DNA from 4 places in the Sodalis sp. RH22 genome. Region 1 is predicted to be linked to each of the others. Evidence: predicted binding sites of a transcription regulator. Region 1 holds the regulator's gene; each other region holds the start of a gene.
What was found. Region 1 encodes CRP, which controls carbon source genes, mostly activating them, when cyclic AMP is high. Its sites were predicted from a motif close to ATGTGANNNNNNTCACAT; they were not measured.
Positions count from the first base shown of each region.

Region 2: a site for CRP is predicted at 1,597-1,614, ahead of garD (galactarate dehydratase). Genes of this name have one in related genera too.
Region 3: a site for CRP is predicted at 2,118-2,135, ahead of bhsA (multiple stress resistance protein BhsA). Genes of this name have one in related genera too.
Region 4: a site for CRP is predicted at 1,606-1,623, ahead of ACL2XN_RS10020 (YjcB family protein). Genes of this name have one in related genera too.

Region 1 is NZ_CP178731.1:4,436,598-4,439,712, forward strand. Features, by position in the region: gene ACL2XN_RS20005 (YccS/YhfK family putative transporter) at 1-1,237, opposite strand, end outside; gene crp (cAMP-activated global transcriptional regulator CRP) at 1,291-1,923, opposite strand; gene ACL2XN_RS20015 (hypothetical protein) at 2,091-2,279, opposite strand; gene ACL2XN_RS20020 (OsmC family protein) at 2,239-2,661, shown strand; gene ACL2XN_RS20025 (phosphoribulokinase) at 2,871-3,115, opposite strand, start outside.
Region 2 is NZ_CP178731.1:2,746,118-2,749,232, reverse strand. Features, by position in the region: gene garD (galactarate dehydratase) at 1-1,426, opposite strand, end outside; gene ACL2XN_RS12625 (MFS transporter) at 1,914-3,115, shown strand, end outside.
Region 3 is NZ_CP178731.1:3,116,783-3,119,897, reverse strand. Features, by position in the region: gene ACL2XN_RS14300 (PhzF family phenazine biosynthesis protein) at 1-578, opposite strand, end outside; gene ACL2XN_RS14295 (hypothetical protein) at 1,341-1,598, opposite strand; gene bhsA (multiple stress resistance protein BhsA) at 1,609-1,866, opposite strand; gene ACL2XN_RS14285 (TetR/AcrR family transcriptional regulator) at 2,243-2,911, shown strand; gene ACL2XN_RS14280 (nitrate- and nitrite sensing domain-containing protein) at 3,059-3,115, shown strand, end outside.
Region 4 is NZ_CP178731.1:2,215,837-2,218,951, reverse strand. Features, by position in the region: gene ACL2XN_RS10035 (DJ-1/PfpI family protein) at 1-12, shown strand, start outside; gene ACL2XN_RS10030 (TetR/AcrR family transcriptional regulator) at 80-655, opposite strand; gene ACL2XN_RS10025 (DUF1348 family protein) at 656-1,117, opposite strand; gene ACL2XN_RS10020 (YjcB family protein) at 1,250-1,537, opposite strand; gene ACL2XN_RS10015 (efflux transporter outer membrane subunit) at 1,648-3,115, opposite strand, start outside.

The sequences.
Region 1 (3,115 bases):
GCTGGATCCGCACCCGGGTGGCGTTATAGCCGTTCTGGCTGACAAACATCACCGTCATTAAAATCCAGTAGGGTTTGGGGAGATCCAATACCAGCCCCAGGCTGCTGCCGATGGCCAGCATAATCCCAAGCCTTGCCGCGCTGCGCAGCGCCATGGATTTAAAGGAACAGTAGCTGACCAGCGCATGCCAAAACGACAGCCGCTGCTGGTTGTCGGCCATCAGGTCGCGGCGGTAAAGCGGGCGCTGGGTACGCAGCAGCCGGGCGATACGGCTGAAATGGTAATAACAAAACTGTCCGACCGGATTATCCGGATGCCGGTCGGCAATTTTTTCCAGGGCCGACAGCGCGGTGGCCATGTTAAAACGCCCCGGCTGCCGGTGATAGAGAATATCATCCGCCAGTACCCGCAACCGCGCGGCAATCAGCCGGGCGTTATAGCGGATAACCGCCTCGGCGTGGCTTTGCGCCACCAGTTTTTGTACTTCGTCCGGCTGGTGCAGGCTGACGGCGATATGCTCCTGCAAATCCAGCGCCACCTGGAAAGAACGCAGCAGGCGTTTGTACTGCAGCTGATCATTGGCCGACAGCATATAAAGCTGCTGGTATACCTGGGCAATCAGATCAATCACCGCCTGCTGGCGGGCAAACAGCGGCGGCAGGGCGGTTTCCGGATCGGTATGCTGTGTCAGCAGGGTATATTTCGCCTCGATATAATCCGCCAGCTCCCGATACAGCAGGCTAAGAGATTCCCGCATCGGCTGCTCCTTCCACAACCGGAACCACAGGGCGTTGAACAGTCCGTACCAGGCGGTGCCGGCAATATACAGCAGCGGCGGCACGACGGGCGGCACATTGCCGGCCAGGCCCAGGGTAAAGATGGCGGCGATAAGCGCGGCGGGCAATAAACGGCCGTGCAGCGGGCTGATTTCACCGGTAACGCCGAACAGCAGCGCCAGGCCGAGCATCACCAAGGGCAATGGCACCGGCACGGCCAACAGCACCTGGATCAGCACGCTGCTCAGCGCGAACAGCGCACCGCCGACGGCCAGGCGCTTGAAAAACCGTTTATGCAGGGTATCGAGGCCGGCGATATTGCAGCAGGCAGGGACCAACGAAAACAGCAGGCCGTTTTGCAAGCTGCCGAATAACAGGCCGGCGGCCACCGGCAGGCATAGCACGATGGTTTGCCGCAGGGCATAGTTTACTTCAGGGTGGTAGATTAACCGGCGCCACATACTGTCAGCAAAAAAAGCGTGGTACGAAGCACCACGCCTGTATAACGGGGCTATCAGCGCGTGCCGTAAACAACAATGGTTTTACCGTGCGCGGATATAAGATTTTGATCTTCGAGCATTTTAAGAATACGTCCTACCGTCTCGCGGGAACAGCCGACAATCTGGCCGATTTCCTGACGAGTGATTTTTATCTGCATGCCGTCGGGGTGGGTCATGGCGTCGGGTTGTTTCGCCAGGTTCAACAGGGTTTGCGCTATGCGTCCGGTAACGTCCAGGAATGCCAGGTTGCCGACTTTTTCCGACGTTACCTGTAAACGACTGGCCATTTGCGCCGACAGGCGCATCAGGATATCCGGATTCACCTGAATCAGCTGCCGGAATTTTTTATACGAAATCTCGGCGACTTCACAGGCGGTTTTCGCCCGTACCCAGGCACTGCGTTCCTGACCTTCCTCGAATAGGCCGAGCTCACCGATGAAATCTCCCTGGTTAAGATAGGAGAGAATCATCTCTTTGCCTTCTTCATCCTTAATCAGCACCGCCACGGCGCCCTTAACGATGTAGTAAAGCGTTTCAGCCTTTTCACCCTGATGTATAAGTGTACTCTTCGATGGATACTTATGAATATGGCAATGAGACAGGAACCATTCGAGAGTCGGGTCTGTTTGCGGTTTGCCGAGAACCATTCGCTGTTATCCTCTTTTGTCATCGCTATCCCAGGTTCGGGACATCGTATTCCCTGTTACGGCGCTTGTATTATTCACTCTGACTCCGCGTTTAAACGGAGCGACGTAAGGGAACTTATTAGGGTCTGGTAATGTGATGTTCCGATCGATCTCTTGCCCTTTCATTATCATGAGGCCGATCCAGCCTTGTTTTTAGCATAGGTTTGAAGCAGTGTCTTCTGTTGTCTTGCTTCAGCATGAAGTATGTTCAGTAACATTGCCAGTTTTCCAACAAAAATGTAGTCTGCTGGAAAGCTTTTCATCAGGAGTATCATAATGCAGGCACGGGTCAAATGGGTAGAAGGGTTGTCTTTCATGGGCGAATCCGCCTCGGGCCACCAGGTTTTGATGGATGGGAACGCGGGCGAAAAAGCGCCCAGCCCAATGGAAATGGTATTGATGTCGGTCGGCGGCTGCAGCGCCATTGATGTGGTATCGATTTTACACAAAGCGCGGCAGGACGTCCGGGACTGCGAGGTCAAACTCACCTCCGAGCGCCGCGACGAGGCGCCGCGCCTGTTTACCCATATCAACCTGCATTTTATCGTCACCGGCGCCGGGCTGACCGACAAGGCGGTGGAGCGGGCGGTGACGCTATCGGCGGAAAAATACTGCTCGGTCTCACTGATGCTCGGCGCGTCGGTCAATATGACCCACAGCTTTGAAGTGCGCGACGAACGCCACGCCCCCGCCGCCTAACCGGCCCGCCAACACCGCACTCAAACCCGGCGTGTTCAAGGGAGAGCGCGCCAATGGGGTCGAATCGGGCATGGTTTCTCTGCCCGACCGAGCGCCCCATGGCACGGTATGCTAGGCCCGCCAACACCGCAGCGAATCCTGGCGTGTTCAAGGGAAAGCATGCCGATGGGGCCGAATCGGGCGTGGTGTTCCCGCCCGAGGCCTCGAGTTTACTTAATTTCCTTTCCTTCCAGCAACTGCTGTACCAGCGGCCCCATTATCAGCTCCATCGCCAGCCCCATCTTGCCCCCGGGCACCACCAGCGTATTAATATTGGAAATAAAGGAGCCTTGCAGCATCGCCAGCAGGTAAGGCAGGTCGATATGCGCCAGGCTACGGAAATGAATAACGACAAAACTTTCGTCAAGTGAGGGAATCGCCTTGGCGGCGAAAGGGTTCGACGTGTCGACGGTCG
Region 2 (3,115 bases), 1.7 Mb from region 1:
TGGAACCGGCGCTGATATCCATCAAATCAAACCAGCGGTCGGCCAGCGCGTCGCGCGTCGCCATCTTGATCACCGGCACGGCCACCAAACCATAGGGTGTGCCGCGCCCGGTGGTAAATACCTGTATGGTGATGCCGGAGGCAAGCTGCTGGGTACCGCAAATAAAATCACTGGCGGGGGTGGCGGCGAAAATCAGCCCCTTTTTCGTCGGACGCTGGCCGGGGGAGAGCACCTCCACAATGGCGCTGGTGCCTGATTTGGCGATGGAACCGAGCGATTTCTCAACAATATTGGCCAAACCGCCTTTTTTATTGCCCGGGGTGGTATTGGCGCTGCGATCGCTTTTACCATCGTCAAGGTAATTATCATACCAGGCCATTTCCTCCAGCAACCGGCGTCCCACCTGTTCGTCAGCCGCCCGCGGCGTCAGCAGGTGGATGGCGTCGCGCACTTCGGTCACTTCCGAAAACATCACCGTCGCGCCGCAGCGCACCAGCAGATCGGAGGCAAAGCCCACCGCCGGATTGGCGGTTACGCCGGAGAACGCATCGCTGCCGCCGCACTGCGTGCCCACCACCAGATCGGATACCGGGCAGGTTTGACGCTGGCGGGTGTTCAGACGCTGCAGATGATCTTCCGCTACCTGCAGAATATCATCCACCATGGACTTGAAGCCCACGTGTTTTTCGTCCTGGAGACGGGTGATGCTCACCCCCGGGCGTTCCACCGCGATGGGAATTTGATCCTCGGTACCGGCCAGCAGGCGTTCGGGCGGCAATTTTTCGCAGCCCAGGCCGATCACCATGATTTCGCCGCCGAAATTCGGGTTGAGGGAGATATTATGGATGGTGCGAATCGGCACCACCGCGGCGGGCGCATTAATGGCCACGCCGCAGCCGTACAGATGGCTTAGCCCGACCACGCCGTCGACGTTGGGGTATTTTGGCAACAGATCGCGTTCAATCAGTTTCACCACGTATTCAACCACGCCGGCCACGCATTGTACGCTGGTGGTAATGCCCAGCAGGTTTTTAGTGCCGACGCTGCCGTCGGCATTCCGGTATCCTTCGAAGGTATAGCCCTCCAGCGGCGGCAACGTCGGCGGGACCTTGGTGGCCAGCGGCAGGGTTTCCAGCGCCGGGGCCTTGGGCATCTCGACCAGCGATTCATCAATCCAGCTGCCCTGTTTGATTTCACGCAAGGCATAGCCAATCACTTCGCCATAACGGACGATATCGCCGCCGATAGCGATATCGCGCAGGGCGACTTTATGCCCTTGCGGAACATGCTCGATTAATTTCAAGCCGTCCGCGAATTGAGTGCCGGCCGGCAAACCATTATTGTTCACGATAATCGCGACGTTATCGTCGACGTGAACTTTGATATACAATGCCTTTTCCGCATTGGTCATTATTGTTGATGACATAAACGTCTCCGCAAATACTAATCTGTTGTTATAACCCGAACCAGCGTTCAGCCAGGATAACAATACGGGTGATGAGGATATTATATGCGGAATAGGGGCACTTCTCATTGTGCAAATGCACGATTTTATAGCGGCTATACCCGGGATTTATTTGTCATATGTTCAGTATAATGTGATAAAGGTCACCCTTCATTCGCGGCAGAATCCACGCCAAAAAATAACGTGACGACCGTCGTGCTTTCACGTGCTCATGTCCAAAAAATCGGTTATTTTAGGCTTAATTGTTGTGCTTATGCACAGTGCCATTTTTCACGATGGTTTTTATACTATGCAGGTCAGTTAAATAAGACACCAACCGGCCTACCGGTGAAATAAAAAGACTCTTACGAGAAAATATTAACTCACGATAAAAAAGCGCAACGCAAAAAATAGTGTGGTAATGATTTTTTGTGTTCCCGAAGTTTATCGCCTGATTAGAGCGTATTCAATGAGCACGACACCTCTGGTTTCAAGTAGAACAAAAACACATGTTCGTTATGTGATTTTATTAATTATCTTCCTGGTCACCGCGGTTAACTACGCCGATCGGGCAACCCTGTCCATTGCCGGTTCCGATGTCGCCAAGACGCTGGGGCTGGACGCCGGGCAAATGGGGCAGATATTCGCCGCGTTTGGCTGGGCTTACCTTATTATGCAAATTCCCGGCGGCTGGCTGCTGGACCGTTTCGGGTCCAAACGCGTTTATACCTACAGCCTGTTTTTCTGGTCGCTGTTTACGCTGCTGCAGGGATTCGTCGGCTTTTTCCCGGTGGCTTACGCGGCGATGACGCTGTTTATCCTGCGCTTTATGCTGGGTTTCTCCGAGGCGCCGTCTTTCCCGGCCAATGCGCGCATCGTCGCCGCCTGGTTCCCCACCATTGAACGCGGCACCGCGTCGGCGATTTTTAACTCGGCGCAGTATTTCGCCCTGGCGATATTTTCTCCCATCCTGGGCTGGCTGACCTATGCCTGGGGATGGGAACATGTCTTCACCGTCATGGGCGTGCTGGGTTTCATCATGACGATGGTGTGGATCAAATATATTCAAAACCCGAATAAACACCCCCGCGTTTCGCAGCAGGAGCTGGATTACATCGCCGCCGGCGGCGCCATGGTCGATATGGACACGCCGAGAGACGGTAAAAAAGACGGCCCGCGCTGGGATTATGTCAAACAGATGCTGACCAACCGCATGATGCTCGGCGTATTTTTCGGCCAGTATTTCATCAACAGTATTACTTGGTTCTTCCTGACCTGGTTCCCGATTTACCTGGTGCAGGATAAGGGCATGTCCATCCTGAAAGTGGGCCTGATTGCCTCGATCCCGGCGTTGTTCGGTTTTGCCGGCGGCGTCCTGGGCGGCGTGGTTTCCGATATTCTGATCAAGCGCGGCCACTCGCTGACCGTGGCACGTAAGATACCGATCGTCGTGGGCATGCTGCTGGCCACCAGCATTATCCTGTGCAACTACACCAACAATACGGTCATCGTGGTGGCGCTGATGGCGCTGGCGTTCTTCGGCAAAGGCTTCGGCGCCCTGGGCTGGCCGGTGATTTCCGATACTGCGCCGAAAGAAGTGATCGGCCTGTGCGGCGGCATATTCAATGTGTTCGGCAACGTGGCTTCCATCGTTACGCCGCTGGCTATCGG
Region 3 (3,115 bases), 1.3 Mb from region 1:
GCTTCGCAACGCTTGAGCAACCGCTCCAGGGCGACGGCGTCCGGTTGCATCCGCAAACAAGACAGCGCGCTGTCGGCCCGGGCCACCAGCCAGCGGATCCCCATGTCCACCACGACCGGCGGAGACCAGGTGACCGTCGTCGCGCCGCCCACGGCGGCGTTAAGCAGGGGGAAATAACTTTCGTTCACCGTATAGATTTTGGCCTCGGGCGCCTGGAACGCCAGCCATCCGGCGCGGGTGATATCGAGGGCGACCAGGCCCACCCCGCACTCCTGGATGAGTCTATCGGCCGCCTTGGCCCTAAAGCCGCTTTCCAGCATCGCATGGGCAGTGCCGAGCGTGGGATGGCCGGCAAAAGGCAATTCTCCTGCCGGGGAGAAAATACGCACATGATAATCGGCGCCGGCGGCCGAAGGCGGCAGGACAAACGTGGTTTCGGATAAATGAGTCCAGCGGGCCACGGCCAGCATCTGTCGATCGGATAAGCCATCGGCATCCAGGATCACCGCCAGGGGATTGCCCATCAACGCAGTGGCGGTAAACACATCGACCTGTTTAAATCGACGCAGCTCGGTCATAACCCATCCTTTTTAACAGTAAGGCGATTATTGCCGATTCTGGCGTGGTTGCAGGATAACTGCAAGGACGGTAAGAGGGATATTGCGCTTTGAGATAACCGCCAGGCCAGGGGAGCGGTTAACCCGCCGCCTCAGCGGACGGGCGGCAAAAAAAACTGCGCCGCCAACTGTCAATAAAAGCACCTGACAGTTGGGGCGCAGCTCTCAATGGGTTTTATACCAGAGGATCGCAACCCTTAGCCGCGGCCCGGTCCGCCGCCATGGTGATAACCGCCGCCGCCGCCATGACCGCCGCCGCCGCCCCAAGGAGGTGGCCACAGGCAACCGCTAAGCGCGGCGCTAAGAACAATAATTCCGACAAATGCTAAAATGCGACGCATTGTTTTGCTCCATATATTAATAATTACGTTACCGTTAGATGATTATCCATTCGTTAAAAGGGGTCAACGGCGGCAACCGTAAAGATATTTGGCACAGATGTTTCTATTTGCGTTTATTGCATGGAAGCGTAAATTTGGCGGAAAACGGCAGGGCTAATTTATTCATTAACATAGGAAAAAGCTTATTTAGGGCTTTTATTTATTTTAATAAAGATATAATTAAGAATATTCCTGACAGAGGATAGCAACGGGCAGGAGAAAAGAAAGCGTTATTTTGTTACAACGTAAAAAAAAGCGTTTGCGCGATGATATTACGCAAACGCTTTAGGGAAAATAATGAATGGGCCAAGCCCGGATTTTTTGATGACGCGCCGGTAAAGCGCTATTCATAAACGACCGACGTACTGTGCATATTATTGCGCCCCGACACCGACGTTACCGGATAGGCGCGGTTATCGACGCGTACGGCGCGTTCACTGCCATGACCGGGCAGGGTAGGCAACCCTGTCCTGGCGCCCACGGTCGTCAATACCACCTGGTGAGGCTCATACCGGGCGGTATTGATGGTGTCGGCGGCAACACTGCCGAACGACACCATGGCGGCCAGGGCAACGATACCAAGATTAACTTTGTTCATCATGGCGCCATCCTTATTGGTAAATTACCGCCGTGCCATGCAGGTTATTCTGGCCGGTGGTGGAGGTAATCACAAAAGACTTCGCGCCTTCGGCCGAAGCCTTGGCGGACAGCTGGCTTTCCAGCGAAGACAGGTTGGCGCCGCCGGTGGCGCTGATGACGCCTACCGGCTGCTGACCCGCCGGGGCGGAGGTCGCCAGTTCTGCGGCAAAACTACCGAAAGAGACGGCGCTCAGGGCGATGGCGGCGATGGCATATTTTACGTTTTTCATAATCTTATCTCTCTATGCATTCTGGTTGCAGGATTTGTGGGTCAACGCTATTTGTTAACGTTCGATAAGTAAATACTAGTCCTCCTGGCGGCGTTGATCAACTAAATTTTTAATGATCGTTAATATAATAGATAAGCCATTGTTAATAATGAAAAATTTATTTTTATTGTCAACGCTCACTCACTTTGGGTTGGAGAGGCCGCCGCAAGGGAGGAACAGGCATGGCCGCCAAATTTAACATTCTTTGGGCAATGTGACGAAAGGCACTTGTAATTTTTGTAATGATCGTTAATTATATAGGTGCCGGCTGATATCCACAAGGACGTTGTGCAAGCGGCAAGATGCCAGGCATAAAAATGCGATAAGAGAGGATGTTATGAATACCGATCATGTTGCGCCCATACGGAAAGGACGCGGACGCCCAAAACAGTTCGACCGTGACGATGCGCTGGATAAAGCGCTGGAACTGTTCTGGCGCCACGGCTACGAAGCGACCTCGCTGACCGATCTGGTGGAGGCCACCGGGGCCAAGGCCCCGACGCTGTACGGCGAGTTCGGCAATAAGGAAGGCCTGTTCCGCGCGGCGGCCGAACGCTACGTGGCGAAATTCGCCGAACGGGGCAAGGTGCTGCTGGCCGACCCCGCCTGTACGGCGGCGCAGGCGGTTGAAAATTTCCTGCGCGATACCGCGGCGCTGTACACCGACAAAGATTTGCCCTCGGGCTGCTTTATTATCTGTACGTCCGCCGCGCTCTCGTCTTCATCCGACGCCGTGGCGAAACTGCTGCGCGCGCGGCACCATTTCCAGGAAAACATGCTGGCGGATTTCCTGCGCGCGCGCCAGGCCCAGGGAGAATTGCCGGCCGGCACTCATGTGCCCACCCTGGCGAAATACCTGACCTGTATCCTGCAGGGGATGTCGGTGCAGGCCCGTGACGGCGCTACCCGCGCGGATCTGGATACCATCGTTACCACGTTGATGAAAGTGTGGCCGACTCTGGCGCGCATCGGCGCGGCCGCCGCCCGGGATACGGCACAGGTTTAACGGCGCCGCGCCGACCCGGCGCGGCCGAAAAGACAGCGGCGCGACGCAGATAAAGTTGATTCTGCGCAGGGCGCCGGTGTCCTGCGGTACGTAATATGCGTTTATCAGGTCACGTCGTGGCAATTCCGGACTGGATAAATGAACCCATTGATTGCCGATACTTCCACCGCTATTCGTTTCCTGCAGGCCTCGCGGCAAAGCGAG
Region 4 (3,115 bases), 2.2 Mb from region 1:
GACGGAAAATAACCGCCCGCAGGCGGCCACGCCGCGCGGCGGACAGGTCCGATCCGCCGTGCCGGCACGCAAGACGGCATCAAGGATGGTGGAGGGGTATGGCGAGCATAAGCCGCGCCCGCAGCCGCCGCGTGCCACGGATAAACAGATCGGTGTCATTCATGGCTCGCGCCAGCGTTAACGCGCCCTGGATACCGGCGACGGTGTCCTCGGCCAGTTCGCCCGCCGCCGGAACTGCGACGCCGGCCCGTTGCAACGCCTGTTGCAGCGCGCTTATCCAGTGGTGGAAATACACGCCGATAGCATGGCCAAATCGATCGCGCGTGCCGTCCAGGGCAAAGGCCCCCATCAGGCAGATGCGCTGTCCGGACAGGAAATACGCATCCACCGCCCGCCACATGCCGTCAAGCGCGTCCGGCGCGTTATCCCGCGCCAGCGGCTGGAAAATGTGGCGGTGAAACCACGCCTCGACCTGGGTGAGCACCGCCGCCGCCATGGCGTCTTTGCCGCCGGGAAAAAAGTGGTACAGGCTGCCTTTGCCCAGGCCGGTGCGTTCGGTGATACGGCTCAGGGACGCGCCCTCGAAGCCGCATTCACGGAAAACGTCGGCTATTTGCGCTACCAGCGCCGCGCTATCCGCGTTGTGGTCGGTCATCTAGAGGCCAAAGTCGGACAGACCGGGGTGATCATCCGGGCGCCGTCCCAGCGGCCAGTGAAACTTGCGGTCGCCGTCGGCGATGGGCAGATCGTTGATACAGGCAAAACGGCGGGCCATTAACCCCGCGGCATCGAACTCCCAGTTTTCGTTGCCATAGGAGCGAAACCAGTTGCCGCTGTCGTCATGCCATTCATAGGCAAAACGCACCGCAATGCGCGCGCCGGTAAACGCCCACAGTTCCTTGATCAGCCGATAATCCAGTTCCTTAGCCCATTTCCGGGTCAGGAACGCCACTACCTCGTCGCGGCCGGTGACGATTTCCGCGCGATTGCGCCATTGCGTATCAAGGGTATACACCTGCGATACGCGCTGCGGATCGCGGCTGTTCCAGCCGTCCTCCGCCATACGGACTTTAGCGGCGGCGGTGTCAGGGGTAAAGGGAGGGACCAGGTTTGCCATGATGGATGCCTTGTCAGGAGAACGGGAATCCTGACTGTACCAATCGGTACAGCGCCGGGCAAGCTATTTTTGTGGCGCGGGCAGGCAGCGGTCAGCGCTACTACCCCGCCCGGGGACGGCCGGCGGAGACGGTCAGTTTACCTGCCATTCCGGCGGCGTATGGGAAACCACATACGTGGCGATATCTTTCAGGTTATCCCAGGCTTCGCGCCAGGAGACCATTTCAACCGACAGCGTGATACCCAGCAGTCCGGTGACAAACCAGCAGGCCATGCTGATGCCGACGCCGCTGAAAATAAACGCCAGCGCATTGTGGCTGCTTTTACGGCAAAAGACATTTAACGTGCTGGCGAAAAACATCATCACCGCGCTGAGCAATTCCCAGCGCATCATCACGAAGCCTGCGGCAAGAGTACCCATGACAACCCACCCCCCATTTGTAAGATGGTGTAATTTTCTCCTGTTTGGTTGCATTGCGCTACAAAAATATGTGATCCAAGACACATTTTTAGGCCGATTTGTGCTTGCGCCTAAGATTGTGGCGATTTATTAGTCAATTGCACCGGCGCGTTTCCCGACTCCGCCGGACCAAAAACCGGGTAGTCGGGCAGCGTCATATTCTGATACGGCTCCCAGCCGCCGCCGAGCGCTTTATATAACGCCACCAGATCTGTGCCGGTCTGCACCCGCGCGCTGGCCGCCTGCTGCCGGGCCTGCGCCAGCTGCCGCTGGGCGTCCAGCACGTTGATAAAAGTGCTGATGCCCTGGCGATAGCTGGCGCTGGCGAGATCGAAGGCATTCTGCAACGAGGCGGCAGTTTGCTCCAGCCCCTCGACCCGCTGCCGATCGGTGCGGTAGCTGACCAGGGCATTTTCCACATCCTGCAGGGCGGTCAACACTGCCTGGCGATAGGCAAGCGCTTCATTGGCCTGCTGTACGCGCGACAGTTTCACGCTGGCCACCAGCCGGCCGCCCTGGAATATCGGCAGGGAAACCTGGGGACCAAAGCTGTAAAAATGGCTGCTCCAGTGGGTGAGGTAGTCCGCATCGGTATTGCGCATCCCGAACTGCCCGGTCAATGACAGATCGGGAAACAACTGCGCCACCGAAACCCCGATATTGGCGGTGGCCGCATGCAGGTTGGCTTCCGCCTGGCGGATATCCGGCCGCCGGCGCGCCAGCGTCGATGGCACGCCCACCGGCACCGCCGCGGGAACCGCCGGCAGGGGTTTGACGGGCGCCAGCTCGTGATCCAGGGTGCCGGGAGGCTGGCCCAGCAGCACCGCCAGGCCGTTCATGGCCTGGCGCTGCTGCGCTTCATACTGGGGCAGTTGCGCCCGCAGCGAACCAAGCTGGGCGTTGGCGTTTTCCACGTCATACTGCGGGGCCAGGCCGTGCTGCTGCTGGCTGCGCGTCAGTTCCGCCGATTGCTGGGCCACCGCAATTTGTGTTTCCAGGGTAGCGGCCACGCTCTGCGCGCCGCGCAACTGCAGGTAAGTCCGCGCCACCTCCGCCTCCAGCGAGACCAGCGCGTCGTTGCGTCCTTCGACCGCGGCCTGGGTTTGGGCGTTCGCCGCCTCCACCGAGCGACGTACCCGGCCCCACAGATCAATTTCCCAGCTGGCGTCGAAACTGCCCTGGTAAAGATTGACCGGCTTGAACAGGCTATCCAGCCCTGAGGCAATCTCCGGGCTGGTATTTTCATCGCTGAGGTTGACGCCGGAGGATTCAAGTTCACCCTTCAGGCCCAGCTGCTGCCGGGTAGCCTTGGCGCTGGCGTTTACCGCGGGCAAACCGGCTGCCCCCGCCTGCACGCTTTGTTCACGCGCGCCGGCGATGCGCAGCACCGCCTGTTGCAGCGAAAGGTTGCCGGCGATGGCGCGCGCGATCAGGCTGTCGAGCTGCGGATCGTTGGAACTGCGCCACCAGGACGGGTCCGGCGGCGACGCCAGCGTGACCGCGGCGCCGGATTTATCGGCGGCCGGCGCAAAGGCGGCG